One region of the Phyllobacterium sp. TAF24 genome, then DNA from elsewhere that is predicted to be linked to it. Evidence: riboswitches for the same ligand, from Rfam matches in the RefSeq annotation. Region 1 holds a riboswitch; each other region holds the start of a gene.
What was found. Region 1 has a riboswitch for cobalamin ahead of AB4Y96_RS23365 (DUF1636 family protein). Riboswitches for the same ligand answer to the same signal wherever they lie in the genome.

Region 1 (8,059 bases):
TGCGCCAAGGCGATCTCAAGCTCATACAGGCTGTCATGCCGCGCCTCGTCAAGGCGCGGGGCCTGACTGGTCGGACCGATGAACAGGCCTGAAAACATGTAGGACAACGAGGGATGGCGCTGCCAATGCAGGACAAGGCTTTTCAAAAGATCAGGACGGCGCAGAAACGGGCTGTTGTTGGGTGTTTCGCCGCCCACAACCACATGATTGCCGCCGCCGGTACCGGTATGGCGACCGTCGATCATGAATTTATCAGCGCCCAGCCGTGTCTGGCGGGCTTCCTCATAGATCGCCTCGGTCGTCTCCACGCAGTCGCGCCAGTTGGCAGCGGGGTGGATATTGACCTCGATCACCCCGGGGTCGGGCGCAACGCGGATGACATTGATCCGGTGATCCTGCGGCGGGCCGTAGCCTTCGATATGCACGGGCAGGCCGAGCTTGTGGGCGGCAGCTTCCGCTGCGGCAACCAGTTCCAGATAATCCTCAAGTGCCTCAACCGGCGGCATGAATACGCTCAGGCGTCCATCACGCGGCTCAACCGATATGGCCGTGCGCACTGCGCCGCCAATTTCGCCCAGTTCCTGCTCCACCCGCTCCTGTTGATTGCCTTCAGCGGCTGTGAACGACGCAACGGTCAGTGGATGTTCTGCTGCGCGTTGTGCTGCCCGTGGCGAGGGGTCTGGCAGTGCACCGCGCTCAACCGAAGGGTCAACCGGGACGATATAGGGGAAATCGGACGGCGGCACATGCGGCAGCGCGCCGAGCGGCAGGCGGTAGCCGACAGGCGAATCCCCCGGCACGAGAAACAGCTTGCCGCGCCGTGTCGTCCATTTTTCACTGCGCCAACGCGGCCCGGAAGCAAGGCTGTTCCAGCGCTGCACCGGCAGCACAAAACCGCTTGGCTCGGTGAGGCCACGTTCAAAAACCCGGGCGATACGGCTGCGTTCTTCCGGGTCTTTCAGCTTGGAATTGGAGGGATCGACATTATCAGGCAGATTGCCTTCCTTGACGATCCATTCAGCCGGGTCTTCATAGGCAGGCGCCACCATTTCCTGTTCAACGCCAAGCTCATCCGCCAGCGCCAGCAGGAGCTTTCCGGCATCATCAGGCTTTATATCGGCCGTGCTGTTCTCAGGCGCAATCAGGTCAGGATTGACCCAGATCGGCTTACCGTCCTTGCGCCAGTAGAGCGAGAACGTCCAGCGCGGCAGGCTTTCGCCGGGATACCATTTGCCCTGCCCGTAATGCAGGAAGCCGCCGGGCGCAAAGCGCTCGCGCAGCCGCCGGATAAGCTTGTCGGCCTTTTCCCGCTTGGTGGGGCCGACCGCATCGGTGTTCCATTCGCCTGACTCAAAATCATCGATGGAGACGAATGTCGGCTCGCCGCCCATGGTCAGCCGCACATCGCGCTCTTTGAGGATAGCATCCACCTGTTCGCCAAGGGCATCGAGCGCGTTCCATGATTCATCCGAAAACGGCTTGGTAATGCGCGGATGTTCGGAAACCCTGTCAACGCGCATATCAAAGCCGAATTCCACATTGGCAAATTCCGCCATACCTGAAATCGGCGCGGCGTTGCGATAATGCGGAGTGGCAGCCAGCGGCACATGGCTTTCGCCGGTCAAAAGGCCGGATGTCGGATCAAGGCCGATCCATCCAGCACCGGGCAGATAGACCTCGCACCAGGCATGCAGATCGGTAAAGTCCTTGTCCGTCCCGGCAGGACCATCAATGGCAACGAGATCAGGCTTCAACTGAATGAGATAGCCGGAGACAAACCGCGCGGCGAGCCCAAGATTGCGCAGCACTTGCACCAGCAGCCAGCTTGAATCGCGGCACGACCCGGAGCGCAGGCCAAGCGTCGCCTCCGGCTCCTGCACGCCGGTTTCCATGCGGATGACATAGCCGACTTCCCGCTGGATGCGCGCGTTGAGATCGACGACGAAATTCACCGTATTGGTCGGGCTGCGATCAATCGTTGCGAGGAAATTCGAGACCAGCGGCCCCATCGATTCCGGCTTCATATAGATCGACAGATCGTCGCTGATTTCCTGTGGATAGCTGAAAGGCCACGTCTCCGCGACAGGCTCCACAAAGAAATCGAACGGATTGTAGACTGTCATATCGGCGATGAGATCGACCTCGATCTTCAATTCCGTCACCGGCTCGGGGAAAACGAAGCGGGCAAGGAAATTGCCGTAGGGGTCCTGTTGCAGATTGACGAAGTGGTTGGCTGGACTGACCTTCAGGGAATGGCTGAGAACTTTGGTTCGCGAATGCGGCGCTGGCTGGAGCCGGATGATTTGCGGCCCGAGCATGATGGGCCGGTCATACTTGTAGTGCGTCAGGTGGTAGACTGCTGCGTGAATTGCCATGTCGCCTCAAAAGCTACGATTCCACAAATACTCCCAGCACTCTACCGAGTTGTCAGCCAATTGAAATCTTTCATTTGCCAAAAATTTTGGCAGCGTTAAAAATTGCCGCATAAACGTGCTTGCAACAGCAGGGCTGGCCGCATAGCATCCGCGCCGATGGTTTCTCCGGCAAGACAACGCCGGAGATGAAAAGGGAACACGGTGAGGCGTACCCAAAAGGGACCGAGACCGTGGCTGCCCCCGCAACTGTAAGCGGTGAGCGATGCCTGACATGCCACTGGTTGAAAGACCGGGAAGGCAAGGCAAAGCTGAGACCCGCGAGCCAGGAGACCTGCCATCACACTTGAAATTCGAACCGGACGGGGTGTGCCGGGAGCGATGCGATGTCTCTCCCGCATTGTCGCGATGGTGCATTGGCTGCGTTCCCCAACCCCTGTCTTTGAGGCAGCGGACAGGCATGAGCACGCCCACCCACCAGATTATTGTCTGCACCCTGTGCAAGTCAGCCGATGACCAGTCACGGCCGGGGCAGGACCTTGTCGACAGGCTTGCGGCGGAACTTGATGGCAATCCCGCCTATGAGGTGCGCGGCGTTGGCTGCATGGCGGGCTGCGGACATCCCTGCACCGTCGCGTTTCGATCCCCCGACAAGGCGCAATATCTCTTTGGCGATATCTGTCCCGACGCCAACTTTGCCGACCTCATCGATTTTGCCCGGATGTATCACGGGCTTGATGACGGCTGGTCCAAAGCATCACAGCGCCCGGCAGGCCTTTACGACAAGACACTCGCACGCATTCCCGCACATCTATGACACGGCAGGCATTGACCAATGTTATAACATTACTATACGACAATAATGCGCCTGATATGGCACGACAGAGTTTACCGATTTGGGACCCAGCACCATGTGTTTTGCCTGCAGTCACGGACATCATCAGCCCATGAGCGAGATTGTCATGCGCGCCGACGATGTGACATTTCGCACGTCCGGCCAGACACTTGTGGACGAAACCTCGCTCGATATCGAACGAGGTTCGCGCCTTGCCATTATCGGCCCGAATGGTGCTGGAAAATCCACACTGCTGCGCATGCTGGCGGGGCTGCTGCGCCCCTCCTCCGGCAGTGTTTACATCGAAGGCACCCCTATTGAACGGTTGAAGCCCAGAGAAAGGGCAAGGCGCTTCGCCTTTGTCGGTCAGACCGATGCGCCTGACCATCAGTTGCTGGTGGAGGATTATGTCTCGCTTGGGCGTATTCCGCATATGGGCGCTCTGACCAAGGCCGGAGATCGCGATATCGTGGCGGAAGCGCTGCTGCGTGCCAAGGTTGCCCAGTTTTCCCGCCGCCCCATAGGTTCGCTCTCCGGCGGTGAAAGGCAGCGCGTGCAACTGGCCCGCGCCATTGCCCAGCAGCCTGATATTCTGTTTCTGGACGAACCCACCAATCATCTCGATCCGAAAGCACGCAGCGAATTGCTGGCGCTTGTCGCCGGACTGGATGTGACTGTCATCGCGGTGCTGCATGACCTGCCGCTTGTCGCGCCCTTCGCCACCCATGTCGCCGTCATGCACAGCGCACAGCTGGTTGCCATTGGCACGCCTGATGAAACCCTGACGCCGCGCATTGTCAGCGATGTCTTTGATCTCGACGTATTGCGCCTGCGCCATCCCTCGCAGGATCGCGACCTCATGGTGTTCGAAGCACCGGAACCAACAACAACAATACAATCTGCTCAGCTACGGAGAATTTGATGAAAAGAATGCTGCTCGCCCTCACCTTATCGGTGCTCTCAGCGCCCGCTTGGGCGTTTCCTGTCACCGTCGACAGCTGCGGCAAGCCGCTGACCTTTGATGCCGCTCCCAAGCGCGCGGTCATTCAGGACATCAATATGAGCGAGATGGCTTTCGCCCTGCATTTGCAGCCGTCAATAGTTGGCGTTTCGGGCATTACCGGCTGGTACAAGCTGGATGACGCCTTCAAAAAGCAGCAGGGGTCCATCCCGGAACTTGCGCCCAAATATCCGACGCTGGAAAATCTCGTCGCCGTTGAGCCGGACTTTTTCTTTGCGGGCTGGAACTATGGCATGAAGCCCGGCGGTGAAGTCACGCCTGACACGCTCGCGCCGCATGGCATCAAGACGCTGGAGCTGACTGAAAGCTGCATTCATCTCGACAAGAACCGGCCAGCCGCCTCCATGGACCTGCTCTATGGCGACATGGAAAAGCTCGGCAAGATTTTCGGCAAGGAAGATGATGCAAACGAGCTGGTCAGCGGCTGGAAGGCCGAGCTTGCCGACCTGAAGGCCAAGATCGGCGACAAGAGCGGCACCCGTGTGTTCCTCTATGATTCCGGCGAGGACAAGCCGTTCACCGCAGGCAAATTCGCCATTCCGACGGCGATGATCAGCGAAGCCGGTGGCAGCAATATCATGGCCGATCTCGACACAAGCTGGGGCACCACCTCGTGGGAAACCGTGGCCACACGCAATCCTGAGTTTCTCGTTCTCCTCGATTATCAGGATGATGCGGGCTACCAGAAACTGCTCGACTTCCTCAAATCGCATCCGGCGATGAAGGAAACCGACGCGGTGAAAAACAATCGCTTCGTCGCCCTGCGCTATGCGGAACTGACGCCCGGCCCCGCCAATATCGAGGCGATCGTCAAGATGGCCAAGGCGATGCACCCGGAAGCATTCTGAGTGCTTCCGTCTATCCGTCAGCATCTGATGCTTATCGTGGGGGTGATGGCCATTTTGGCCCTCGCCCTCATCTCCATTGCCTATGGGGCAACGGTTATCCCGCTCGGTGACGTGCTGCGCGCGCTTGCCCATGCCGCCGGTCTCTCCGACACTGCTGTTCAGGGTCCCGTTGGCAAGATCATTGTCGAACTGCGCCTGCCGCGGGTGATCCTTGCCATTTGCGTTGGCGCCGGGCTCGGCATCATCGGCGCGCTGCTGCAAACCGTCACCCGCAATGATCTTGCGGATCCGTTTCTCTTCGGCCTTTCCAATGGCGCTGCGGCGGGAGCCGTGTCAGTCATCACCATCATCGGCGACCGGTTCGGCATCTGGACCCTGCCGATTGCAGCGTTCAGCGGTGGCATGCTGGCGGCGATTGTTGTTTTGATGCTGGTGCGGCGCGTGCAGGGACAGGGACCGGAGCGGCTGATTCTGGCGGGGCTTGCCGTCTCATTCCTCTTTGCTGCGCTGACCAACTATATGGTGTTTGCCGGTGACCAGCGCGCCGCCCATTCGGTGATGTTCTGGACACTTGGCGGCCTCGGCCTTGCCCGCTGGGAAAACCTGCCTTTGGCGCTTGTCGGCCTTGCGGCGATCCTCATCTACGCGCTTTACAACCACCGCAATCTGGACGCACTGCTGGCAGGCGAAAACACGGCGGAAAGCCTTGGCATCCGGGTGACCCGCATCCGCAACACGGTGTTTATCGTCTGCGCTTTTTCAACCGCAATTTTTGTCTCGGTGGCTGGTGTGATCGGTTTCGTCGGCCTGATGATCCCGCATATTGCCCGGCGTTTTTCGGGTCAATTGCATGCGGGGCTGATTGTGACCTGCGCCCTGCTCGGGGCAACGCTCATCCTCCTGAGCGATCTCGCCGCGCGTTTGCTGCTGGCACCGCAGGAACTACCCATCGGTATCGTTACCAGTTCCATCGGTGCGTTTTTTGTGGTGACAGTGCTGTTGAGGAAACGGCCGGGGTGATTGGGTTTTTGCATAATATGGTGAGCGTCCTGAACTTTCCGCATGGCAAACCACGCACCCGCTCTCCGTCATCCCTGAATATCTCCTCCCTCTCCGTCATCCTCGGGCTTGACCCGAGGACCCACGACTAAGAAGTGCCAAGGTAAACATTGACGCGACGCATTCCAGCAAGGTCCTCGGGTCAAGCCCGAGGATGACGGACAGGGAGGAGAAGCGCTTAAGAAAGCGCAGACTGCTTCACAGAAAACTACAATCTTCCCCAAGCCACAAAATTTGGATTGGCGAAATCGGCGTCATCGGCCTGATTGCGGCGGCCATAGGTTAGTGGATTGCCATCAAGCGTCAGCGTGATACCGCCCGCCGCCCGCAAAACCGCATCACCGGCTGCCGTGTCCCATTCCATCGTCCGGCCAAAACGCGGATAGATATCCGCCTCGCCCCGCGCCAACAGCCCGAATTTCAGCGATGAGCCCACGGAAACACAGTCTGTCACACTGAACTTTTCGAGATAGGCATCGGTTTCCGGTGTGCGATGCGAGCGGCTGGCGACGGCAATCAATGTCTTGGGCACTTGGCGGCAGGATATCGCCTTGCGTGCAGTGATGGTGCCATCGTCGCTGATCGTTACTTCCTGCGCACCGGCATCTCCACCCGTGAACAGAACGCCGCGCACCGGCGCATAGACAACACCCAGAACCGGGACACCTTTTTCGATCAGCGCGATGTTTACGGTGAAGTCGCCATTGCGGTTGACGAACTCACGCGTTCCATCGAGCGGGTCCACCAGATAAAAACATGCACCGAGATCACCGGGCACATGGCCGCCGGAGATTTCCTCTTCCGCCACAACCGGAATATCAGGCGTTGCCTTGCTGAGCGCCGCCTGAATGATTGCTTCGGCGGCGTGATCGGCCTCCGTCACCGGTGACTTGTCATCTTTCAGTTCGAAGTCGCAGCCCTTGGCGTAGATGCGCAGGATTTCCTGCCCGGCTGTGATGGCAGTGGTTTCGAGGATGGCAAGGAGAGTGGTGTGATTGATGGTGGTGGTGGTCATTCACCCCCCTCTGCCCTGTCGGGCATCTCCCCCACAAGGGGGGAGATCACATTGACATCAGCGCCTTTGCACAACCGGAACCATTTCAGATTGTGCAAAGGCAGCACTGAAGGCTGATCTCCCCCCTTGTGGGGGAGATGCCCGACAGGGCAGAGGGGGGTGATCAAGCTTGGCACCACAGCTAAATCGACCACGAACTTTGATCGTAGTTGAAAATAATACCATGATCGGTCAAGAGCTTTTCCACTTCCGATGCGAGGGCCTCGGTCGTGCGGCCAACCGTATGCAGGTGCAATTCAGGATTTTCTGGCGCTTCGTAGGGCGAGTCGACGCCGGTGAAATTCTTGATCTCGCCGCGCAAGGCTTTTGCATAGAGCCCCTTGGGATCGCGGCGGGCGCATTCTTCGAATGGCGTGTCGACGAAGACTTCCAAAAACTCGCCATCACCCAGAAGCTCACGCACCATGCGGCGTTCTGAACGGAATGGCGAGATGAATGACACAAGCACGATCAGGCCCGCATCGACCATCAGCTTGGCCACTTCACCGACGCGGCGGATATTTTCCACCCGGTCCTCTTCGGTAAAGCCAAGATCACGGTTGAGACCATGGCGCACATTGTCGCCATCAAGAATATAGGTGTGCTTGCCGAGCGAAGAGAGGCGCTTTTCAACGAGATTGGCAACCGTTGATTTGCCCGAGCCGGAAAGGCCGGTGAACCAGATCACCGCCGGTTTCTGGTTCTTCTGGTCGGCACGCGAGGCCTTGCTCACATCAAGCGCCTGCCAATGCACGTTGGATGCACGGCGCAGGCCAAAATCGATCATGCCTGCACCGACGGTCGCGTTGGTGAGGCGGTCGATGAGAATGAACGAGCCGGTGGAGCGGTTTGACTTGTAGGGATCGAACG
Region 2 (8,059 bases), on a different contig from region 1:
TTGGGGCGAGGCAGCGGGCGCGACGCAGGTCATCGTCCTGTTGATCCCGATCTTCGCGCTGGGCCTGCATGCGCTGATCGCGGCGATGCACAGGCGGCACCACAGTGAAAACGATCTTCCGCCACTGATGCAGGCCTTCATCGCGGCAATCCAGACATTGGTAACAGGCGGCATCTGGCTTCTCGGCCTCTACATCATCATCCGTCTGTGGACCACCTATCTTGATGACACGGGCTATGGCTTGATTCTGTCGATCATCCGGGGACTGCTCCGGGTCAGTGTCGCCATTGTTGTCGGCTGGGCGATCTGGAGTTTCCTGCGCCACTACTTCAGTGCGCTTTCGCCCTCATCGCGCCCTCTCCTGCCCGGTCAGGAAGAGACCGACGGTCCCGCACCAACCGCTGTGGGCCGCCTGTCGACAATCCTGCCGCTGGTTCGCGACCTTGCCTTTGGTGCTATTGTTGCAATTACCGCACTGGTGGTCCTGTCCTCGCTCGGCATGGATATCGGGCCGTTGCTCGCCGGTTTCGGTGTGCTTGGCCTTGCCATTTCGTTCGGCTCGCAAACTCTGGTGAAGGATGTCGTCTCAGGTATTTTCTTCATCGCCGACGATGCTTTCCGCACCGGCGAATATATCGATACGGGCAAGCTCAAGGGAACCGTGGAGCGGATCACGCTGCGCTCGCTGCAACTGCGGCACCAGAATGGCCCGGTTCATACCATCCCGTTCGGACAGATACAGTCGGTGACGAATTACAGCCGCGATTGGAGCACGATCAAATTCGAGCTGCGCTTCGACCGCGACACCGATCCGGAAAAGATTCGCAAGACGGTCAAGAAGGTTGGGCAGGAAATGCTTGAGGATGCGGAATTTGGCAGCGAGTTCCTCGTGCCGCTGAAATTTCAGGGCATTCAGGACATTACTGAAAACTCAATGGTCGTGCGGCTGAAATTCACGGCAAAGCCCGGCAATCCGTCTCTGATCCAGCGCGAATCCATGAAGCGGCTTCTGGTGGCATTCAGGGAAGCCGGACTGATGCTTGCATCCAATGCGGTGACGGTGCGCTCGGGTACGAATGACGCCGTGGGTGCAGGTGCGGCAACCCAGATCGCCATTGAAAAAGCTGCCGAGCAGGCCGCAACGCAGGCGGCGGCCAAGGCGGGCTGATCCATCACCGTTTCCCTGTTATGCCATGTGATTTGTCGACGAGAACCGTGGGTTGAACGATCAATCCCTGTTCCGTCGCTTCAAGATAGGTTTCGACCCCGTAAATGTTGCGCATATGCTCGGCTGTCAGCACATCGGCGGGAAGACCATCAGCAACGATCCTTCCCTCGTGAATGAGGACAAGCCGGGTGCACCAGCGCGCCGCAAGACCGAGATCATGCAGCGAGACAACAATCGCTGAACCTTTGCGCGCAGTATCCGCCAATGATTGCATCAGGCCGATCTGATGCGCCGGATCAAGCCCGGCTGTCGGCTCGTCCGCAAGCAGCAAGGACGCGTCCTGCGCCAAAGCACGGGCAATCAGCACGCGTGCCCGCTCACCGCCCGATAGTTCCAGTGCCGAGCGATAACGGAATACTGTGACCTCCATGCATTCCATTGCACTTTCAACCAGTGCAGTGTCGTTTGGCCCAAGCCTTGAGAATCCGCTGAGGTAAGGCGTGCGCCCGAGTGAGACGAGATGTTCCACCGAGATGGCCCAACTGATCTCCCGCTCCTGCGGCAGATAGGCGACGTGCCTCGCCCGCTCCTTCGCACTTAATTGGGCGGCCAAGGCTCCGGCGATCTGGATTTCGCCTCCTGAAGGGACAAGTCCAAGAATGCTTTTGAGCAAGGTCGACTTGCCAGCCCCATTCGGGCCGATCAACCCGATGAATTCGCCCTTGCTGACAGCTAGGGACACATCGTGCAACACAGGTCTGGACCCCAGCGACACGTGAAGATGCGAGAGATTGAGAATATTCATAGCATTGTCCTCCTTGTACGGAAGACAAGCCAGAGGAAGAATGGCGCACCGATGATGGCGGTCAATACACCAAGCTTCAGATCACGTCCGGGCGCGATCAGGCGTACAAGAACATCCGCTGCCAGTAGCATTGACGCGCCGCCGAGCGCACTCGCCGGAAGCAGGCGCGAGGGCCGCGCACCGACCAGCGGCCGCAGGACATGCGGAACGATAAGCCCGACAAAGCCGATAGCGCCCGCAACGGCTGTAGCTGCTCCCACCGAGGCAGCCGTGCCAAGAATGGCGAAGAGCTGAACCCGTTTGATATTGATACCCATGCTGGCAGCCGCGTCCGGTCCCAGCGTCAAAGCGTCGAGCGACCGGCCAAGACTGAACAGAAGCACCCAGCCGACAAGAATGAACGGTGCGGCAAGCTGCACATGGAGCATGGAACGGTCCGTGAGCGACCCCAGCATCCAGTAGACAATCTCCATGGCCGCGAAAGGATTGGGCGAGAGGTTCAGCGCCAGCGTGGTCATGGCCCCGGCAAAACTCGACACCGCAACGCCAGCCAGAATGATGGTCAGCGTACTGCTGCCGCGTCCGGCCAATGCCTGTACCAGCAGCACCGCAAGAACAGCGCCCGCCAGCGCCATGAGAGGCAGGGCAAGCGGAAAGGCGAGTGACAGGCCGGTATAGATAGCAATCACCGCACCCAACGAGGCGGAGGCGCTGACACCCAGCAATCCCGGTTCAGCCAGCGGATTGCGCAGATATCCCTGCAGCACCGCGCCTGACAGCCCCAGCGTTGCGCCGATCATCAGGCCAAGCAAGGCGCGCGGCAATCTTATTTCACGCATGACCAGCACAATCGCATCACCCTGCCCTGTCAGCAGGGCGCGGATACTGTCAGCAGTGCCGAGCACCGCGGGGCCGACAAGCAGTGACAGAACAAACATAACAAAGGTCAACAGCACGAGGCCAGCGATCAGAAGGCGGAAATGATCCTTCATTTGTTTGCCCGTCCTGCCGCATCCGACAACAACTTGACTGCCTCCGCCGTAAAGGGCGCGCCGCATATCCAGTATTTATCGGGGATATCGATGAGGTTTTTCCCTGACAATGCAGCGCGAAACGCCGGGTGAACCTGCGCCTCATAGGCAAGGGATGGCGCCGCATAGGCATTATGGGCGGCAATCAGGTCGGGCTTTGCCATGACAAGCTGCTCCAGCGACAGTTTTTGCGTGCCCTGCAAGCCAAGCTTCTCACCGAGATTGATCAGACCGGCACGATTGACCACTTCACCGGCCAAGGTGCCGCGACCGGAGGTGAACTGGTTTGCGTAATAAAGCGCAACCGTCGGCGCATCGGCCTGTCTGCCCGGCACGCTTGCCAAGGTTGCATCCATCTCGCGCACAAGTTCCTCAGCCCTCGCCTCCCGCCCCAGAAGCGCGCCCATCCGCCTGATATTGAAGCGAATATCGTCAAAGGAAGATTCGGGCTGAAACTCTTCAACCCGAAATCCAAGGCGTTTGAGAATATCAACCGTTGCTCTTGTCGTGTATGTACCGCTGAGGATCAGGTCCGGCTTCATCAGGAAAATTTCCTCGGCCTGACCATGGTTGGTTACAAACGACGCCGCCTCTTTGGCCAGCACCGAACCCGTTTCGTCCTTGGCAAGATGCGACACCGAATAAAGCTGTCCCTCCCCCGCCAGAAGCATGGCCAATTGGTCGGTACAAAGGTTCATGGAGACAACCCGCTTCGGCGCTTCGGCGGCAATTGCAGACGGACTGCCAAACAGTGCGATTGCCGTTGCCAGCTTCGCCACGCCTCGCGCCCATCTACATTGCCTGAACATAATCAGAAGCTTCCCTTCAACCCGACAAAAGCGGTACGACCCGGCGTGTTGAAACCAAAAATCTCCTGATAATCTTCATCGAACAGGTTCTCGATTCGCGCATAGGCTTCCATCTTGTCACTGAACTTATAGCTGCCACCAATTGTGACCAGCGTATAGTCCTTCAACACCACCCGCGTGGGGAGAGGCGGTGTAAAAGCTGTATCTTCCATCTTTCCATTGAAGGTCACCTCGCCAAAAACGCGGGCGCGATCCTCAAGGAATGTGTAGGCGGCATTCAGCGAGCCTGAATGTTTTGGCCGCCTTATTTCGATCTGACCATCCGGATCTTTCGCATCCGTATAGGTGTAGGTCGCGGTTGTGGTGAAACCACTGGTCAAGTTGAGCGTCGCCGCAACTTCCACACCCTGACGCTTGCTGCGCCCATCCTGATTGACAGGCGTATAGCGGAAATCAGGTGTTGCAATGCTGGTAATCTCATCGGTCAGGTTCTGGCGGAAATAGGTCACGTCAACCACCAGTTGCTCATCGAAAAAGCTCTGCTCGACACCCACATCCCAGCCAAGGCTCTTTTCCGGCCGCAGGTTTGGATTGCCCTTGTAGCTTGAGGGAATATAGCCGAACTGATCGTAGAATGTCGGATTGGTAACGCCTGTACCAACGGAGCTGTGCAGTCTCGTTCCCCAGTCCGGAATTTTCCATGCCGCACCGAGACTATAGGTCGATGCATCCTTGAACCGGTCATTATCATCGTGGCGGACGGCCGCGTTCAGATAAAGCTGGTCGAAAAACTCGCCTCGATATTCCCCGACAAATGAATGCATGGTCCGGTCGTGTTTCTCGAACTGCGACGCGTCAAAATACGGGCTGGCAAAATCCGCCTTGGCAGGCCTCTGCTGGAAAGTCTCGCGCTCACCCTGATATCCCGCCGTAATCTGATGCCTGGCGTTGGCAAAGGCTGGCGTATCGAACTTGTAGGTGGCCTGATAGGAACCATTCAGCCGGTTGCCCTCATTACCGGAGATATATTCGTCGTGCTTGAGATTGTCGCGCAATGTGTTGGTGTCGCTGATCCGCGCCTTCTGGGTCAGGGCACCGTCCAGCGATGTCCAGGTAATGCCGAGCGAGCCCAGCAATTCCTTGGTCGTGGTCTGGTCGTCACCATCAACGACAAGCCCCTGAAACGGTGTGCCATAACCGCCATCGGGATCGAGATCGCTCCGGCGGTTGACGTAACGGAATGTACCATCGACAACCACGTCGGGCGTTATATCGACCTTGAACTTGCCATTGATGGAGCCGTTCTTGTCGCCGTCCTTCTCTGAACCGAAATTCGAGATGTTGAACCCCTTGTTCTGGCGATATGTGCCGGAGAGGGCAAAATCATAATTATCCGCGCCGCCCTGCAGCAGCACATTGCCAAGCCATGTGCCATCCGTGCCCGCTTCCGAACGTCCGCTGATCTTGAAACCGTCGCGGGTGCCGCCTTTGGTGATGATGTTGACCACACCGGCCAGCGCGTTCGAGCCCCAGAACGCACTTTGCGGGCCGCGCAGAATCTCGATGTGATCGACATCGGCAACAGGCAAGCCGCCAAAGTCGAATTCGCCATTCCCGGTTTCGCTGGCTTCAACGCCGTCAATCATGACAAGAAGGTGGTTGGCTTCTGCGCCGCGTACCCTCACCTGCGTCAGGCCGCCATAGGAGCCCCCACGCGAAACGGCAAAGCCCGGCACCTGACGTAACGCATCGGCAACGTAGCGTGTCTGGTTCTGCACGAGCTGCTCGCCTGTGATAACCGTATAGGCCCGCCCGGATTTCTCCGCATCAATGCGCGACTCGCCAAGATTGATATAAATCGGAGCAAGGACAATCGCCCCATCCCCTCCGGTTGTCTGTACCTGCGCAATGGCGACCCCGCTCAACAGACCAATGATAGCCCCTGCAAATCCCGTTTGCCTTAACATGATGCCCCCAGAGCATAGGGAACGGCTGGCGTTCCCCCGGTTACGTCTGAACCGCGGGCTGGATAGGCAACAGGGGGATGATAATGATCAACCTGCAATCGCTCCGGCACACGGCAACACTTTTTCAAATGTCACCGCGACGAGCGACCGCGCCCAAACACACCCCGTGTTCGAGCTGGGTGACCGGAACAGGCAGGTCTCCTGACTTCCGGATCACTGCATGTCCCCCGCCTTCCCAATCACGCAAAAGCGCTTTCAGTGGCACTGTGGAGGACCGCTCACCGGTTACAGTTGCGGGGGCAGCCACGGATTAGGCCCCTTCTTGGGTCATCCTCACCGTGTTCCCTTTTCATCCGCTTTTGATCGCGGAACCAATTCCATATTCTGGATAGCAACCCCGTCATGAACGGTCAACGACCACAAGCGGCTTAAATTGTTGACAGCACCCTTCCCCGAAAGAGAAAAATTTAATCTACAAAAGCGACTGAATCTGTACACACGATCTGCGAACGTTTCGGCCTTAGCCAAATTCTTCCAATATATTGCTCGCCAATGGTATTTTCGCCGTGATCAGAGCCTATGCAGCAGCCGCTAATTTGCTGATCTGCCTTGCAAAATCAGCCATTGCATATTAATCGCTGCCGATTACATAAGGTTTGCTGGCATTACCAGGCGCGCATTTTCGCCGATGAACCAGTTGAATGATGCCAGTTGAATGATGAATGGAGCAACGCCCGGCTCGTTCATTTGTTGATATCAGTATCGAACGAGAGAACCCGGGATGACTGCATTTTCGTCAGTAGCTGCAACAGCGGCAACCATTCTTGAGCCAGACGACGTTTCGGCGCCGGTTGCGTTTCCTATTCCTGATAATGTGTATGCGGAAACAGTGACCGAGGTTCGCCATTATACGGACCGCCTGTTCCGCTTTCGCATTACCCGTCCCGCGAGCTTCCGCTTCCGTTCGGGCGAATTTGTCATGATCGGCCTGCCCAATGCGGAAAAGCCTGTCTATCGCGCCTATTCGATTGCCAGCCCGTCATGGGATGAGGAAATCGAGTTCTTTTCGATCAAGGTTGAAAATGGCCCGCTGACTGAACATCTGCAGAAGATCAAACGCGGCGATACGGTCCTTCTGCGCAAGAAGTCGACGGGCACGCTGGTTCTCGATGCGCTGCTGCCGGGAAAGCGTCTTTATATGCTGTCGACAGGAACCGGTGTTGCGCCCTTCGCCAGCCTGATCCGTGATCCTGAGACCTATGAGAAGTTCGAAGAAGTCATTCTGGTGCAGACCTGCCGCGACGTTGCCGAACTCAAATACATCACCGAAATGGTCGAAGGCATCAAGGATGATCCGCTGATCGGCGAATTTGCCGCCGACAGCCTGCGGCTCTACACCACGACCACGCGCGAAAATTTCACCCATATGGGCCGCGTCACCGATCTGATGACAAGCGGTAAGATGTTCAGTGATCTCGGCCTGCCGCCGCTCAATCCGGAAACCGATCGCGGCATGATCTGCGGCTCGATGCACATGATCCACGATACGAAGGCCATTCTGGAATCCTTTGGTCTCGAAGAAGGCGCGAACAACAAGCCGTCAACCTATGTCGTTGAGCGGGCCTTCGTCGGCTAAACCGTTCCCCTCCATCCAGATTTGATTAATGTGCCCGGTCTTCACAGACCGGGCATTTTTGTTTCGCGCGTTTTTGTCACCGATTTGTGACATCGGGCCTCTTCTAAAAGATGAGTCTACATGCTATATGTATCGTTGTTATAAGCATCCTTACGAGTTTTAAAGCCCCACATCATGGATAACATGCCCACTCTTGGCTTTCTGCTGCATGAGGTTGCGCGGTTGTTGCGCAAACGATTTGAACAGCGTGCAAAGCACTTAGGCCTGACACGCTCGCAGTGGCAGACCCTTGCGTACCTCGCAAAAAACGAGGGCATCCATCAGGCTGGATTGGCCGAAATTCTCGAGATCGAGCCGATCACGCTGGTGCGTATTCTGGACAAGCTGCAGGAACGCAACCTGATCGAACGGCGCCGGCATCCCACTGACCGCCGGATATGGCTGCTTTATCTGCGTGACGAAGCGCGGCCACATGTCGATGACATGCGCGTTATCGGCGAAATCACCCGCTCCGAGGCGCTGGCCAATGTGCCCGCCGAAGACCGGGAGCATCTGCTTCGAACTCTAACCCTTATGAAGTCCAATTTGATCGATGCCTGTCAGACACCGGTCGATGACAGGAAGAAACACCATGGCTGACGGC
Region 3 (8,059 bases), on a different contig from region 1:
CCGGTGCAACCTACACGACAGGACAGGCATACAACATTGATGGCGGCTGGACCGTTTAAGTGAATCAAAGGAATAAATGATGAAATTTCTACGCTATGGCGAAGCAGGGCAGGAAAAGCCCGGTGTTCTCGATGCCAAGGGGCAAATCCGCGATCTCTCGGGTAAGGTGAACGATCTTTCCGGCGCTGCGCTTGATCCCGCCGCGCTGGCAAAACTTTCCGCTGGGGATGTGGAAAGCCTGCCTCTCGTCAGTGGCGATCCGCGCCTTGGCCCCTGCATTGCCGGAACCGGAAAGTTCATCTGCATCGGCCTTAACTATGCTGATCACGCGGCGGAATCCGGTATGGCTGTGCCGCCGGAACCCGTCATTTTCATGAAAGCGACATCGGCCATTGTCGGCCCGAATGATGATCTCGTTATTCCGCGCGGTTCGCAGAAAACCGACTGGGAAGTTGAGCTTGGCATCGTCATTGGCCGCACGGCAAAATATGTCAGCGAAGCTGAAGCCTTGGATTATGTCGCGGGTTACTGCACCGTGCATGATGTCAGCGAGCGCGCCTTCCAGATTGAGCGTGCGGGCCAGTGGACCAAGGGCAAATCCTGCGACACGTTCGGTCCGACCGGCCCGTGGCTGGTGACCAAGGATGAAATCGCCGATCCGCAGAACCTCGGCATGTGGCTGAAGGTCAATGGCGAGACGATGCAGAACGGTTCCACCAAGACCATGGTCTATGGTGCCGCTTTCCTCGTCTCCTATCTCAGCCAGTTCATGTCGCTGCATCCTGGTGACATCATCTCGACGGGAACACCACCCGGCGTCGGCATGGGTATGAAGCCACCGCGCTACCTCAAAGCCGGTGATGTGATCGAGCTTGGCATTGAAGGTCTTGGCACCCAGAAACAGGTGGCTCGCGCCGACGTTTAGTTCAGCGCCTATCCTGCAACATTATTCAAGAGGCATATTGTGACCCGTATTACCGATCTTCGCGTCTTCGACGTCCGCTTTCCTACCTCGCAGAGTCTGGATGGATCGGATGCCATGAACCCGGACCCGGATTATTCCGCCGCCTATGTCATCCTCGATACGGACAACAAGGCACTCTCCGGCCATGGCCTGACTTTCACTATCGGTCGCGGCAACGAAATCTGCTGCCTCGCGATTGAAGCGATGAAGCATCTTGTTGTCGGTCTTGAACTGGACTGGGTGAAGGAAAATCCGGGCCGTTTCTGGCATTTCATCACCGGTGACAGCCAACTGCGCTGGATCGGGCCGGATAAGGGCGCGATGCATTTGGCAACCGGTGCCGTGGTCAATGCGGTGTGGGATCTTTTGGCGAAAGAAGCGGGCAAGCCAATCTGGCAGTTGGTCGGCGAGATGACGCCTGAGGAGATCGTCAACATCGTTGATTTCCGCTACCTGACTGATGTGCTGACGCGCGAGGAGGCACTGGACATTCTGCGCAAGGCCGAGAGCGGCAAGCGGGAGCGGATGGCGACGCTTAAAGCGGAGGGCTATCCCTGCTATACGACGTCGGCGGGATGGCTTGGCTATTCCGACGAAAAGCTGCGCCGTCTCTGTCAGGAAGCTGTTGATTCAGGGTTCAACCATATCAAGATGAAGGTTGGCCGCGACCTTGAGGACGATATCCGCCGCCTGACCATTGCACGCGAGGTGATCGGGCCGGATCGTATCTTGATGATCGACGCCAATCAGGTGTGGGAAGTCAACGAGGCCATTGATTGGGTGAAGAAGCTCGCCTTCGTCAAACCATTCTTCATCGAAGAGCCGACCAGCCCTGATGATGTGGCTGGTCATCGCAAGATCCGGCAGGCGATCAAGCCGGTGAAGGTTGCCACCGGCGAGATGTGCCAGAACCGCATCATGTTCAAGCAGTTCATCGCCGAGGGCGCCATCGATGTGGTGCAGATCGATTCGTGCCGTATGGGCGGACTGAATGAGGTACTGGCCGTGCTGCTGATCGCTGCGAAGTACGAGCTGCCTGTCTGGCCGCATGCGGGCGGTGTTGGTCTGTGCGAATATGTGCAGCATTTGTCGATGATCGACTATATTGCTGTGTCAGGCACGAAAGAGGGCCGGGTGATCGAATATGTCGACCATCTGCACGAGCATTTTATTGATCCGTGCAATATTCAGGACGCGGCCTATATGCCGCCGTCGCTGCCGGGTTTCTCGATTGAAATGAAACAGGCCTCAATCGAGGAATATCTTTACCGGCCATAGGGCGGGTTTCATCTGCCTGACAAAGAGCTGTCCTATGGCGAGAGGATCATTCGCATGCCGGTAAACTTACGGGCATGCGATACTCTCATTTACGCGTCACGGGGTTCCCATGCTCGACCTGATCAAGCCTTCACTTGCCCGCTTTGCTGCCAGCCTTCACCCGGAGCCGCCCGTTCATCTCGGCAGGCGCTATAATACCAAGGGCGAGTTTCAGTTTGAGCCGGGCAATACGGTGGTATCCCATCTGGTGAAAGGTTCCGAATCGGAAGCGGCTGTTATTGCCGTGCGCGAGCGTATGCTGGCTATGCCCGACGCCGGGCAATTGGCGTTCACACCTATTTCCAGCCTGCACATGACATTGTTTCAGGGCATTATCGAATATCGCCGCCGGGCATCCTTTTGGCCTGATGATGTTGCACTTGAGACCAGTATTGACGATATGACGCGGCTTTATGTGGATCGTCTGCAGGATTTTGAAGGGTGTGGACCGTTTAATGTCAAAGTGATCGATGTCACGCCTGCAGGCCTGACAGTTGCCGGTGCGAGCGAATATGATGAGCGAATCCTGCGGGCTTGGCGCGACGCATTGGCTGTTCCCTTCGGATATCGGCATCCTGATCACGACACCTATGTTTTCCATATTACACTGGCCTATGTGATCGAGCGTTTTCCCGATGAACGGCTTGGTGCATGGCAGGCGCTTCTCGATGATTGCCTTGCTACCATTCAACGCGATGCGCCTGTTATTGCGCTCAATCCCCCGGCTTTTTGCAGTTTCGTTGATATGAACCACTTTGAAGAACTGGTTACTCTCGACTGAGAGAACAGCTGATTTGAGCGCCTGTCTGCGACATAGTGTGCATCGCCTGCGGGTGTCGTCTTACGTAAATGGGATGTCGTTTCCGCACCTATTCTTTTTTTATGCCGAATGCTTTTATCGGGGCACTTGAGGTGCCGCTTTTTTCTAGGGAAGCGGAGAATTGGGAAGCCGGTCGGAAACCCGGCGCTGCCCCCGCAACGGTAGTGGAGTGAAACACGGCATAACAGCCACTGGGCCACAACCCGGGAAGGCGTCGTGACAGCCGAGATGGCAACTCCAGAGCCCGGAAACCAGCCTCGGGACTGAAAACCGACTGATCGCGGTGGGCGATCAAGGAGCATGATTTTATGCGGGTATCGGCTTGTGCTGACCGTGTAGGCGTTCTTCCTCCGTCACCACCAGTCAGTTCTTTCGCAACACTGAGGCGAGGACACGACATGGATATGCGCAACGAACTGCTCCGGAACCTGAAAAACCGGAAACCCGGCTACGGCCTCGAACAGGCCTTCTATTCCGATCCGGACTATTATCGTCTGGATATGGAGAACATTTTTTATCGCGATTGGCTGTTCATTGGCCATGATTGTGAAGTCGCCAAGCCCGGCAATTTCTTCACCGTGCAGGTCGGCGACTATCCAGTCGTTATTGTGCGTGACCGCCAGGGCCTGATCCGCGCCTTTCACAATTCCTGCCGCCATCGCGGTTCGCGCGTCTGTGCGGCCGAGCGCGGCACATCGGCGAAGCTTGTCTGCCCCTATCACCAGTGGACCTATGAGCTTGACGGCCGCCTGCTGTTCGCGCGCCAGATGGGCGATGATTTCGACCCCAGCCAGCACAGCTTGAAACCGGTTCATTGCGAAAGTGTCGGTGGTTACATCTTCATTTGTCTGGCGCAGAACCCGGCTGATTTCAGCACCACTCGTGCACTGATCGAGCCTTATCTTGCACCGCATAAGTTGACTGAAACCAAGGTTGCCTATCAGAGCACCATTGTCGAGAAGGGCAATTGGAAGCTGGTCTGGGAAAACAATCGCGAGTGCTATCATTGCGTGGCCAACCATCCTGAGTTGTGCAAGACCTTCCCGGAAGCGCCGACCGTGAGCGGTGTACAGGGTGCCGGAGATGATCCGGAGATTGCTGCCCATTGGCAGCGTTGTGAAGCGGCAGGCCTCCCAAGCACTTTCCGCATGTCCGATGACGGTCAGTATCGCGCCACCCGTGTTCCGCTGCTGCGTGATGCGGAAAGCTATACGATGAGTGGTCGCCGCGCTGTCGGCAAGCAGCTCAGCGATATCGTCAACGAGAAGCAGATTGGCTCATTGCTGCTGTTCCACTATCCGACCACCTGGAATCATATTCTTGGCGACCATGCCATTTCTTTCCGCGTGCTGCCGCTTGGCCCGGATGAAACGCAGGTCACGACCAAGTGGCTGGTACATAAGGATGCCGTCGAGGGCGTGGACTACAATCTCGAAGAGCTGACGCATGTGTGGACGGAAACCAACGATCAGGACCGCCGCATCGTTGAGGAAAACGCTTTCGGCATCCGCTCGCCTGCTTATGAACCCGGTCCCTATTCGACCGAGCATGAAGGCGGCGTGCTGCAGTTCCTCGAATGGTATTGCAGGTTCATGGAAGAGCGTCTCACCGGCGGTGACACGCGGCTCAGCAAGGTAGCATAAGGTACACAATGAACATGGGCGTTCCTCAGTCTTACCCGCACCTCGACCAGATGCAGCCGTGGAATGATCGGCTGCATTTATTGGAGTGCCTGTCGATCATTGAGGAAGCGCCGAATGTGAAGACTTTCACATTCCGTTCCGACAATCAGAACTGGTTCCGCTACGAGCCGGGCCAGTTCATGACCTTCGAACTGCCGACGCAGCCCGAAGCCGTATTGCGCACCTATACGCTGTCATCCAGCCCGTCTCGGCCATTTACCATTGCCGTGACGGTCAAGGCTCAGGAAGGCAGCATCGGTACACGATGGATGCTGGATCATCTGACGCCAGGTGTCCGGCTGAAGGCGTTCGGGCCGCTGGGCGATTTCTCCATGCGCAAGCATCCGGGAGAAAAATATCTGTTTATCTCGGCGGGATCGGGCATTACGCCGATGATGTCGATGACCCGCTGGATGCATGATTGTGCGCCGCAAAGCGATATCAGCTTCGTTACATGCGCCCGCCGCCCCAGCGATATTATTTTCCGCCGGGAACTGGAATATCTCACCAGTTGCATGCCCAATCTGAAACTGTCCTTCCTGATCAAGGAGCACGAGATGGGGCAGCTTTGGACTGGCATTCGCGGTAGGCTCGAAGCGCCCAAACTGCCGCTGCTTTCGCCTGATTTCAAGGACCGTACAATTTTCTGCTGTGGCCCGGAAGGTTTCATGCGCGATGTGCGCACCATGCTTGAAGCCAATGGGTTCGATATGGCGCATTATCATCAGGAAAGCTTTGGCCCCGCCGCCGAGCCTGTATTGCCCATGCTCGATGTGCTTTCCACGGAAGCATTGGAAGCGGCTGCGACAATCACCTTCTCCATGTCTGGTATGGAGGTGCCCTGTATGCCGGGTGATACTATTCTGAAAGCAGCGCGTGGTGCGGGTATCCGGATTGCTGCCGCTTGCGAATCCGGCCTGTGCGGCACCTGCAAGGTGATGAAGCTCTCGGGCAAGTCCGAGATGGATCACAATGGCGGTATTCTCGACGAGGAAATCGACGAAGGATTTGTGCTTGCCTGCTGCACGAAGCCGCTTGGTAATGTAGAGATCGAGGCCTGATTATTTCTGCTTGGGTATTCTTCATCCCGATAAAATATATGTGCTAGTATTCAGCATATGAATTTGCGTTCTGTAGATCTCAACCTGCTCGTGGTGCTCGATGCGCTTCTCGATGAAGCGCATGTGTCGCGTGCTGCCGACCGGCTTGGTCTCTCGCAGCCTGCCACCTCAAGCGCGCTCGACCGTTGCCGCCATCTGTTCGAAGATGCATTACTGGAACGTGGCAAGGGGATGATGCGGCTGACGCCAAAGGCAGAATCGCTGCGCGTGCCCATCAAGAACCTCTTGGCGCAGATTACTCTCGTTCTTGATCCACCCGACATTGATCTTGTCACCATTCACCAGACCGTGCGCATACTCACTGCCGATCTTCCGGCTGTGGCGATCATCGGGCCTTTACGCGAGAGGCTTGCACAATCAGCGCCCGGTATTGATCTGGTGATCCAGCCCTGGCATGGCACTGAGGATTCGCTGGACAAGCTTGCGAAAGGAGCGGTTGACCTTGCCGTCGCGGTCTTCCCGAAAACGGATGTTTCGTTCCGGCGTGTGGATTTGCTGCACGAGCACTATGTGGTGATGATGCGCAAAGACCACCCGGCGGCAAAGGATTTTACCCTCGACCGCTGGCTGGAATTCCCGCATGTAATCGTTTCGGGGCAGGGGCATCGGCACAGCCCACTGGATGAGGAACTGGCCAGAATTGGCCGCGAGCGCCGGGTGGGCATCGTCGTCCCGAGCTTTCTGATGGTCCCGCCGCTGGTTGAAAATTCCGACATGATTGCAATGACGCCAAGCCTATGTGTTCCGGCAGATGCGAGCGGTTTCGCGCTGTTCGAACCGCCTATTCCGGTCGAGGGCTTTACGCTGCATCTGGCATGGCATGTGAGACGTGATCGGGACCATGCTGTTCAGCATGTGGGCGGTATTATCAGGGAGTTGCTGCAGAGTTCGGTATGAGATTTCTGCGTTGTATTTGCTGGTGATCACTTTGCGTGAACATGGTGCGTGGTTCGTGGTTCGACAGGCTCACCATGAGGGGCTTGGGTGGATGCAATGTTAATCGCAGAGAGGGTGCAGAATTTAACTCCCTCATCGCCACCATCCCCGTCATCCTCGGGCTTGACCCGAGGACCCACGGCAAAGGAAATCCAACGAATCTGAAACTTGACGCTTTTAAATTGTGGGTCCTCGGGTCAAGCCCGAGGATGACGCAGAGGGGTGATGTAAGGGAGCCAAGTTCTGCGACGTTGGCGATTAGCATTGCATCCACCCAAGCCCCTCATGGTGAGCTTGTCGAACCACGCACCACAATCTATGCAATGATATGAGTTGAAAACTTATTGGCTAAAACACCACCGTCTTATGCCCATTGAGCATGACACGGGATTCAAGGTGTTTCTTGACCGCCCGTGCCAGTACCCGGCTCTCAATATCGCGGCCAGTGGCAACAAAGTCCTCGGCGCTCATGGCGTGGCTGACCCGCTCGGTCTCCTGTTCAATGATCGGGCCTTCATCCAGATCGGGCGTGACATAATGCGCTGTCGCACCGATCAGCTTCACGCCGCGCTCGAAGGCCTGATGATAGGGCTTTGCCCCCTTGAAGCTTGGCAGGAACGAGTGGTGGATGTTGATCACCTTGCCAAACAGCCGCTTGGAGATGTTGTCTGAGAGCACCTGCATGTAGCGGGCAAGGATGACCAGATCAGCACCGGTGTCCTTGACGATCTTGAGCAGCGCGTCTTCCTGCTCCTTCTTGTTATCCTTGGAGACAGGCAGCACGTGGTAGGGGATACCCTCATGCTCGGCAAAGCGGCGGCTGTCTTCGTGGTTGGAGACAATGGCGGCAACGTCTGCATCGAGCCAGCCAACCTTGATCTGGTAGATCAGATGCAGCAGTGCATGGTCGAACTTCGACACCATGATGACGATCTTCGGCTTCTTCGCCTGATCGATGAGGGTTGTCTTCATGCCGAAACGCTCGACGGCAGGTTTCAATGCCCGCTCGACATCATCCTTGGAGGTGGCCTCCGATGCGGCAAAGGCAATGCGCATGAAGAAGCGATTGGTCTGGCGATCCCAGAACTGGTTGCTCTCGGCAATATTGGCATCGAGTGCCGCAAGCTCCGTCGTCACCGATGCCACAATCCCCGGCTTGTCTTCGCACGATAGGGTGAGGACAAAGCTGTGCGTGTAATCAGAGGACTGACGGGTTGCG
Region 4 (8,059 bases), on a different contig from region 1:
CGGGGCCAACGCCCGAACCGCGCGGTACGCGCGCCAGTGCAACCACCAGATCAGTCAACAAGCGCCCTTCTGGCGACAGACCAAAAATGTGCAGGCCGTCGCGAATCTGCATTTCTTTCAAATCGCAAAGATAAGCATCAAGCTTTTGCAGGGCGAGATCATCAGGGTCATGATCATGAATACCCGCATCGCTATCAAGACCGATATCCCTGACCAGATGCAGGATTTGCACCTTGAGCCGCACGAGACGGCGTGGATCAACGCCCGATGCCTCATAATATTCATCGACCAGCGCTTCAAGGTCTTTCAGCGGGCCATAGCTTTCCGCCCGCGTCAGCGGCGGCGTCAGATGATCGATGATGACGGCAGAGGAACGGCGTTTTGCCTGCGTGCCCTCACCCGGATCATTGACGATGAACGGGTAGATATGCGGCACAGGCCCAAGCACCGCCTCGGGAAAACAGGTTTCCGACAGCGCCAGCGATTTGCCCGGCAGCCATTCGAGATTGCCATGCTTGCCGACATGCACGATCGCATGGGCATCATAGACGGTGCGCAGATAAGCATAGAAGGCGAGATAGCCATGTGGCGGCACCAGATCCGGCGAATGGTAGGTGTCCTTCGGATCGATATTGTAGCCGCGCGCTGGCTGGATACCGACGAGGACATCACCAAACCGGCTCAGTGGCAGCGCAAAGCCGCGCGCGCTATCAAGGAAAAATGGATCGTCCTTTGGCTCGCCCCAGCGCGCCGTCACATTCGCTTGAATCACATCGGGAAGCGCGTCAAAGAAGTTCTTGTATTGATTGAGCGAAATCGTCTCGCGAATATCGCGCCCATCGCTGGCCGCGTTGGTGGGACCCGCCATCAAATGATTGATCAGCGCCTCGCCATTATCTGGCAGACCGGCGACACCATAGCCCGCATCCCGCAGGGATTTCAGCACCTGCCATGTGCCCGCAGGCGTATCAAGGCCGACACCGTTGCCCAGCCGCCCATCCCGATTGGGATAGTTCGCCATGACAAGCGCAACGCGCCGCTCCTGCGGCTTGCTTTCACGCAGACGCGCCCAGTTGAATGCCAGCTCAGCCACAAATGCCACGCGGTCGGCCTGCGGCTCGTGCATGACGATATTGGCCTCTACAGCCTCGTCGAAATGCTGTGCCGACTTGAACGAAACCGCACGCGAAAGAACCCGGCCATCCACTTCAGGCAAGGCGACATTCATCGCCAGATCACGCGCCGATAGGCCCTGATCGGACAGACGCCACTGCTCGGCACTGGAGCCGGAGAAGATAACCTGCAGGACCATCGCACCATCATGCTCAAGCACGGTTGGCTTACGCGTAGAACCCGGAGCGGACACAGCAAAGCCCGTGGCATTCAGCACCACCGCTGGTGGCGCTTGCCCGAAAATGCTTTCCAGCGTTGCAATGGAAACCGGGTCTTTCAGGCTGGAAACAAACACCGGCAGGGGATTGAGGCCTTTGGCGCGCAATGCTTCCAGCAGTGCTTCAACCGGCTGCGTCTGCCCACTTTGCACCAGCGCTCGGTAGAAACAGATCGCGACAACTGGCGCACCGTCCTGCCAACTCCTGCGCATTTCTTCCAGCGAAGGCGCTGGTTTCCCCGGCCACCACAACCCGGCTTTCAGCAGGGGTGCGGCTTCCTGCGGCTTTTCACCTGCGTTAATCAGTGCTGCGCAATAATCAAGGAAACGCTGCGCATTCTGCGCTCCGCCTTCCAGCAGATAATGCCAGAGCGCATCGCGATCATGCCGGGCAATGGTTGAAAACCGGTCGAGCCCCGGATCGGGCTTGTCATCCCCCGGCAGCACCGCAAGCTGCACCTTGTGATTGACGGCGCAGGCATGCAGGGCTTCCAGACCATAAGGCCAATAGCTTTCGCCGCCGATAACCCTGACCACGATCAACTTCGCATGGCGTGCCGTCCGCTCCACATAGGCGTCGACGGACATCGGGTGCGACAGGCTCATCATATTGGCAAGACGCAGCGACACCGTGCCATCGCCCTGCCGCCGCGCGGAGGCAAGGCTCGCGAGTTCCGTATCAGCGGCAGAAAGAAACAACACATCTCCCGGCGTCTGGCCAAGGTCGATAGCCTCGGTCCCTTCGGCAATAGTGCCTTTCTGGGCAAGCAGGAGATGCATTCAGTTTTCCAGCCTCAGTTAAACGGCCGCAGCAGTGACAGCGGATGTAATGGCATCATTGTCGATATCATGCAGACCGATAACGACGAGACGCGTCTGGCGCTCTTCGCCCGGATTCCACGCACGGTCAAAGTAATGCTCGATGCGTGTACCGACAGCCTGCACCACCAGACGCATGGGCTTGCCGGGAACATCGGCAAAACCTTTCAGGCGCAGAATGTCGTGATCGGCAATAACGGTCTTCAGCTTTTCAACAAAGCTCTTTGGTTCCGCAACCGGGCCAAGACCAACGACAAAGCTCTCAAACTCATCGTGGTCATGCTCTTCACCCGCCTCATGTTCCATTTCATGGTGCGATTTGCGGTTGGCAATGTCCTGTTCAGTGCCAACGCCAAGCCCCAGCAGCAGCTCATTGCTGAGCTTGCCAAAACTGGCCGAAACCATGTTYAGCGAGCGCGACGAACGGCTCTGTACATCGCTGCGCACGCCGTCAAGCTGCTTGTCACTGATGAGGTCCGTCTTGTTGAGCACAATCAGGTCGGCAGCGCGAATCTGGTCTTCGAACAGTTCTTCCAACGGGCTGTCATGATCAAGCGCTTCATCCTGAATGCGCTGGGCATCAACCTTGTCATGATCATCGGCAAACCGGCCTTCCGATACGGCAGAGGCGTCGATGACGGTGACAACACCGTCAACCGTCACCTGTGTCTTGATCTCCGGCCAATTGAACGCTGCAACCAGAGGCTGCGGCAAAGCGAGACCCGATGTTTCAATGACGATATGATCAAAGCGATCAGGACGATCGAGCAATTTGGTCATGGTCGGGATGAAATCATCCGCCACGGTGCAGCAGATGCAGCCATTGTTCAGTTCGATCACGTCTTCATCGCGACATGCTTCAATACCGCAGCCCTTGAGCAGACCGCCATCGACACCCAGATCGCCGAACTCATTGATGATAAGCGCAATGCGCTTGCCATTGGCGTTCTCAAGCAGATTGCGGATCATCGTGGTTTTTCCCGAACCGAGAAAACCGGTGATGACTGTTGCTGGAATCTTCTGACCCTGCATATTCCTATCCCTTCATTGTGAGCGGCAGCCCGGCTGCCACGAAATAGACTGTTGCCGCAGCTTGCGCCACGGCCTGATGGAGACGTCCGGCATGGTCGCGAAAATCGCGCGCCATGCGGTTCTCCGGAACGATGCCGAGACCCACTTCGTTCGAAACCAGAACAATCGAACCCGGAAGTTTCGGCAGCGCTTCGACAAGCTGCCGCGTCTCGGCGGTGATGTTGCGCTCATCCATCATCAGATTGGTGAGCCAGAGCGTCAGGCAATCGACAAGAACCGCCTTGCCCTCGCCAGCCACCCCTTGCACGGTATCCAGCAGATCAAGCGGCTCTTCTATGGTGCGCCATAGTGGACCGCGCTGCTTTTTGTGCAGGTCAATGCGTATAGACATTTCCTCATCCCACGCCCTGCCCGTTGCGACATAGATCGCATCAAGGCCCGACGCCTTGATCAGGCCTTCGGCAAAGCTGGATTTGCCCGAGCGGGCACCGCCGAGAATGAAAGTCACACCGGAATTGAGTTGAGGCATCGCCGCTATTGCAACCGCAACGATCCATCCATCAAAGGGAATGCGGGCGGGAAAACAAGCGAATGCGTCATATGAGCAGCCATAACAACCTCCGTGCTGGGCCTGAAGAGACATTACTCTTCAATTCTTGGGCAGGATTACCCTTAAGTGCTTCCTGGAAAAACACTCTATGACTGGCAGGTCTCCTGGCTCACGGGTCGTCGAAGCAATGCCGCCTTCCCGGTTTCCCAGTGGCTGCCCTCTGCATATGCGTCAGGCTTTGCATTGATCCTCGCCGCTCTACAGTCGCGGGGTCGGCTGCGGTGGGACCGCCCTTCAGGGTACGGCCGTCGCATTCCCTTTTGATCCCTTGGCCTTCGACCAATATGGGAACCAATCATGGGTTGGACGTTATTCATCCCCCACGAGAAATGTCAATTGAATGTGTGTTGTTTGGTAAGGGAGTGGTGGGGGTGTGGTTTGTGGTTCGACAAGCTCACCATGAGGGACAGGGGTGATGCAAGGGAGTTTTATTTTGCCATGTTGCGGAGCTTGACTCCCTGCACGCTCCTCACTCCCTCATGGTGAGCTTGTCGAACCACGAACCGGCGGCGTTCACCCCCCTCTGCCCTTGTCGGGCATCTCCCCCACAAGGGGGGAGATCACATTGACATTAACGCCTTTGCACAACCGGAAGTGTTGCAGATTGTGCAAGATGGTTTTGAAGGCTGATCTGAGATGTCCGACAGGACAGAGGGGGGTGCCTATGCGGCGGATAAACATCAATATCTGCCTGCAGCATATGCAAGCAACGCATCGATATCAATCAGCTCTTCCAACTGCCCCGCAATACTATCCAACGCGGCATCCACGCCAGCCCGATAGTCAAACTCGTCAGCAGCGATACCCATCGACCCCAACAGCGCCGCACGAAACTGATCCGCGCCGAAAAGCCCGTGCAGATAGGTGCCGAACACCTTGCCGTCCTTGGATATCGCTCCGTCATTCACACCATTGATACGGGCAACGGGATTGGAACAATCAGGGCCCGTCGTCCGGCCCAGATGAATTTCATAACCACTCAGCGGCAGATCGAACTGCAGCGAATGCGCATCGACATTGCGCACGGTTTTCTCGGGTTCCATCACCGTATCGATATCGAGATGCCCGAGCCCTTGGGTTTCCGTCACGCTGCCCTCGATGCCATCGGGGTCGCGTACCGTGCGCCCGAGCATCTGGAAACCGCCACAAATGCCGATGATATGACCGCCGCGCCGCCGGTGCAGGTCGAGATCCCTGTCCCAGCCATTTTCGCGAAACCGCAGCAAATCGCTGATTGTGGATTTTGAACCGGGAATAATCACCAGCCCGGCATCGGACGGCAGCCGCTCGCCGCTGCGCACCATCACCACATCCACCTGCGGCTCGGCCATCAGCGGATCGAGATCGTCAAAATTGGCGATGCGATCAAGCACCGGCACCGCGACCTTGAGCGCCCGGCCCTCGCCTTTCACCAGACGTTCCAGCACAACCGAATCTTCCGCCGGCAACCGCGCCGCATCCTTCAGCCACGGCACGACGCCGAAAGAAGGCCAGCCGGTGAACTCAGTGATGGCTTTCAACCCGTCATCAAACAGCGAGACATCACCGCGAAACTTGTTGATGAGATAGCCGATGATCATATCTCGGTCTTCCGGTTGCAGGATCGCATGGGTCCCGACGATGGAAGCAATCACCCCGCCCCGGTCGATATCACCCACCAGCAGGACAGGCACATTGGCGCGGGTGGCAAAGCCCATATTGGCGATATCACCTGCCCTGAGGTTAATTTCCGCTGGCGAACCCGCCCCCTCGACGATCACAAGATCAGCGCCCTCACATACAATATCCCATGATGCCATAACAGCATCGAGCAGCTGCGCCTTGAACTTCTGATAGTCACGCCCTTTGGCCTGTCCCCAGACTTTGCCCTGCACGATGATCTGGCTGCCGGTTTCCGATTGCGGTTTCAAAAGCACGGGATTCATATGCACCGATGAGGGCACACCACAGGCGACGGCCTGCAACCATTGCGCCCGGCCAATCTCGCCGCCATCATCACTGACAGCGGCATTATTCGACATATTCTGCGGTTTGAATGGCCGAACTTTTAATCCACGATTGCGCGCAAGCCGGCAAAGTCCGGCCACCAGGACGGATTTCCCAACATCTGACCCTGTTCCCTGCAACATGATTGCGTGTGTCATGGGCTTTGAGTAGCGGATATGTCTTTCTCTTCCTAGCCCCCGTCAAAACGCATCTCTGTCGTTGCGCGGCCCTGCGCTTGGGATAAACTGCGGCCAAGAGGAATACAGGGAGGTTATCATGGATGCGCTCGTGGATACGGCGTCCAGCCAGTTCGAACTCAATGAGGATCAGCTGGCAATTCAGGACATGGCCCGCGCCTTTGCGGCGGACCGCGTTGCACCCAACGCGCTTGCCTGGGACCGCGACAAGCACTTTCCAGCGGATGTAATCCGGGAAACCGGCCCGCTCGGCATGGGCGGCATCTATGTGAAGGAAGAGTTTGGCGGGTCTGGGCTGAAACGGCTCGATGCAGTGCTGATCTTCGAAGCGCTATCAGCCGCCTGCCCGGCTTTTTCGGCCTTCATCTCGATCCACAACATGGCGACATGGATGATCGATCTCTACGGCAATGACGAACAGCGCCAACGCTTTGTGCCGCATTTGACCTCAATGGAGTGGCTGGCGAGCTATTGCCTGACCGAACCGAATTCCGGCTCGGATGCCGCCGCACTTAAAACCCGCGCGGTGCGCGATGGCGACCATTATGTGCTGAACGGTGCAAAACAGTTCATTTCAGGCGCGGGTGATACGGACCTTTATATCACCATGGTGCGCACCGGCGAGGACGGCCCGAAGGGCATCTCGACGCTGATCATTCCGAAGGATGCACCCGGTCTTTCCTTCGGTGCCAATGAACACAAGATGGGCTGGAACGCCCAATCCACCCGGCAGGTGATTTTCGACAATTGCCGCGTGCCGGTGGCAAACCTGCTGGGCGCGGAAGGCGACGGCTTCAAGATCGCCATGGGCGGCCTTGATGGCGGACGCCTCAATATTGCCGCCTGCTCACTTGGCGGCGCTCAGTCGGCACTCGACAAGGCAGTAACCTATGCGTCGGAGCGTAAGGCGTTCGGCAAGGCGATCAACCAGTTTCAGGCACTGCAATTCAAGCTGGCCGACATGGAAACGGAACTCTCGGCGGCGCGCGTCCTGCTATACACGGCGGCGTCAAAGCTTGACCGCAAGGCGCATGATGCCTCCAAATGGTCTGCCATGGCCAAACGCTTTGTCACCGATACCGGCTTCAATGTTGCCAATGATGCGCTGCAAATCCATGGCGGCTATGGTTATCTGCACGATTACGGCGTGGAAAAGCTGGTGCGTGACCTGCGCGTTCATCAGATTCTCGAAGGCACCAATGAAATCATGCGGGTCATCATATCCCGCTCCATGATGGGCCGCTGAACCACGCTTTTCACATAACAATATCAGGGAGAATACCGCGATGACGACTGTCGCTTTTATCGGTCTTGGCCATATGGGCAACCCCATGGCCGCCAATCTGGTCAAGGCCGGGCACACGGTGCTGGGTTTTGATCTTCTGCCGGAAAATCTTGAAGCCGCCAAAGCCAATGGCGTCACCATCGCGCCAAGCGCAGTTGCAGCCATTGCCGATGCCGATGTCGTCATCACCATGTTGCCAGCAGGAAAACACGTCCTCTCCGTCTATGCGGAAATCGCTGGAAAGGCCAAAAAGGGCGCATTGTTCATCGATTCCTCGACAATCGATGTGGATTCGGCTCGCAAAGCCCATGCCATAGCCGGCGAAAGCGGATTGCTTTCAGTTGATGCCCCGGTTTCCGGCGGTATTGGTGGCGCAGCGGCGGGAACGCTGACATTCATGGCCGGTGGTTCCGGTGATGCCTTTGCCGCTGCCGAGCCTGTTCTCCAGCCTATGGCTGGCCGTATCGTCCATTGCGGCGAACCGGGTGCCGGTCAGGCGGCCAAGATCTGCAACAACATGATTCTGGGCATTTCCATGATCGGCGTCAGCGAAGCCTTCACGCTGGCCGAAAAGCTTGGCCTGTCGCATCAGGCATTGTTCGATGTTGCCTCCACCTCCTCGGGCCAGTGCTGGTCACTGACCACCTATTGCCCGGTCCCCGGCCCTGTGCCGACATCCCCTGCCAATAACAGCTACAAACCGGGCTTTGCCGCTGCGCTGATGCTGAAGGATTTGAGGC

Region 2: another riboswitch for cobalamin. It lies ahead of AB4Y96_RS24050 (TonB-dependent receptor plug domain-containing protein); the one in region 1 lies ahead of AB4Y96_RS23365 (DUF1636 family protein).
Region 3: another riboswitch for cobalamin. It lies ahead of AB4Y96_RS17845 (aromatic ring-hydroxylating oxygenase subunit alpha); the one in region 1 lies ahead of AB4Y96_RS23365 (DUF1636 family protein).
Region 4: another riboswitch for cobalamin. It lies ahead of cobU (bifunctional adenosylcobinamide kinase/adenosylcobinamide-phosphate guanylyltransferase); the one in region 1 lies ahead of AB4Y96_RS23365 (DUF1636 family protein).

Annotation. Positions count from the first base shown of each region.
Region 1 is NZ_JBFRDN010000038.1:29,054-37,112, forward strand. Features, by position in the region: gene AB4Y96_RS23360 (transglutaminase family protein) at 1-2,375, opposite strand, end outside; cobalamin riboswitch at 2,516-2,728, shown strand; gene AB4Y96_RS23365 (DUF1636 family protein) at 2,833-3,189, shown strand; gene AB4Y96_RS23370 (ABC transporter ATP-binding protein) at 3,320-4,129, shown strand; gene AB4Y96_RS23375 (ABC transporter substrate-binding protein) at 4,129-5,076, shown strand; gene AB4Y96_RS23380 (FecCD family ABC transporter permease) at 5,122-6,096, shown strand; gene cysQ (3'(2'),5'-bisphosphate nucleotidase CysQ) at 6,344-7,150, opposite strand; gene cysN (sulfate adenylyltransferase subunit CysN) at 7,332-8,059, opposite strand, start outside.
Region 2 is NZ_JBFRDN010000042.1:7,399-15,457, forward strand. Features, by position in the region: gene AB4Y96_RS24030 (mechanosensitive ion channel domain-containing protein) at 1-1,168, shown strand, start outside; gene AB4Y96_RS24035 (ABC transporter ATP-binding protein) at 1,173-1,973, opposite strand; gene AB4Y96_RS24040 (FecCD family ABC transporter permease) at 1,970-2,965, opposite strand; gene AB4Y96_RS24045 (ABC transporter substrate-binding protein) at 2,962-3,783, opposite strand; gene AB4Y96_RS24050 (TonB-dependent receptor plug domain-containing protein) at 3,816-5,780, opposite strand; cobalamin riboswitch at 5,955-6,171, opposite strand; gene AB4Y96_RS24055 (ferredoxin--NADP reductase) at 6,562-7,416, shown strand; gene AB4Y96_RS24060 (MarR family winged helix-turn-helix transcriptional regulator) at 7,591-8,055, shown strand; gene AB4Y96_RS24065 (HlyD family secretion protein) at 8,048-8,059, shown strand, end outside.
Region 3 is NZ_JBFRDN010000021.1:56,119-64,177, reverse strand. Features, by position in the region: gene AB4Y96_RS17865 (SDR family oxidoreductase) at 1-59, shown strand, start outside; gene AB4Y96_RS17860 (fumarylacetoacetate hydrolase family protein) at 80-925, shown strand; gene AB4Y96_RS17855 (L-fuconate dehydratase) at 965-2,242, shown strand; gene AB4Y96_RS17850 (DUF1868 domain-containing protein) at 2,352-3,062, shown strand; cobalamin riboswitch at 3,175-3,375, shown strand; gene AB4Y96_RS17845 (aromatic ring-hydroxylating oxygenase subunit alpha) at 3,500-4,744, shown strand; gene AB4Y96_RS17840 (2Fe-2S iron-sulfur cluster-binding protein) at 4,753-5,844, shown strand; gene AB4Y96_RS17835 (LysR family transcriptional regulator) at 5,902-6,801, shown strand; gene purU (formyltetrahydrofolate deformylase) at 7,189-8,059, opposite strand, start outside.
Region 4 is NZ_JBFRDN010000026.1:15,100-23,158, forward strand. Features, by position in the region: gene cobN (cobaltochelatase subunit CobN) at 1-2,170, opposite strand, end outside; gene cobW (cobalamin biosynthesis protein CobW) at 2,189-3,241, opposite strand; gene cobU (bifunctional adenosylcobinamide kinase/adenosylcobinamide-phosphate guanylyltransferase) at 3,246-3,770, opposite strand; cobalamin riboswitch at 3,929-4,162, opposite strand; gene AB4Y96_RS19765 (cobyric acid synthase) at 4,532-5,995, opposite strand; gene AB4Y96_RS19770 (isobutyryl-CoA dehydrogenase) at 6,126-7,280, shown strand; gene mmsB (3-hydroxyisobutyrate dehydrogenase) at 7,321-8,059, shown strand, end outside.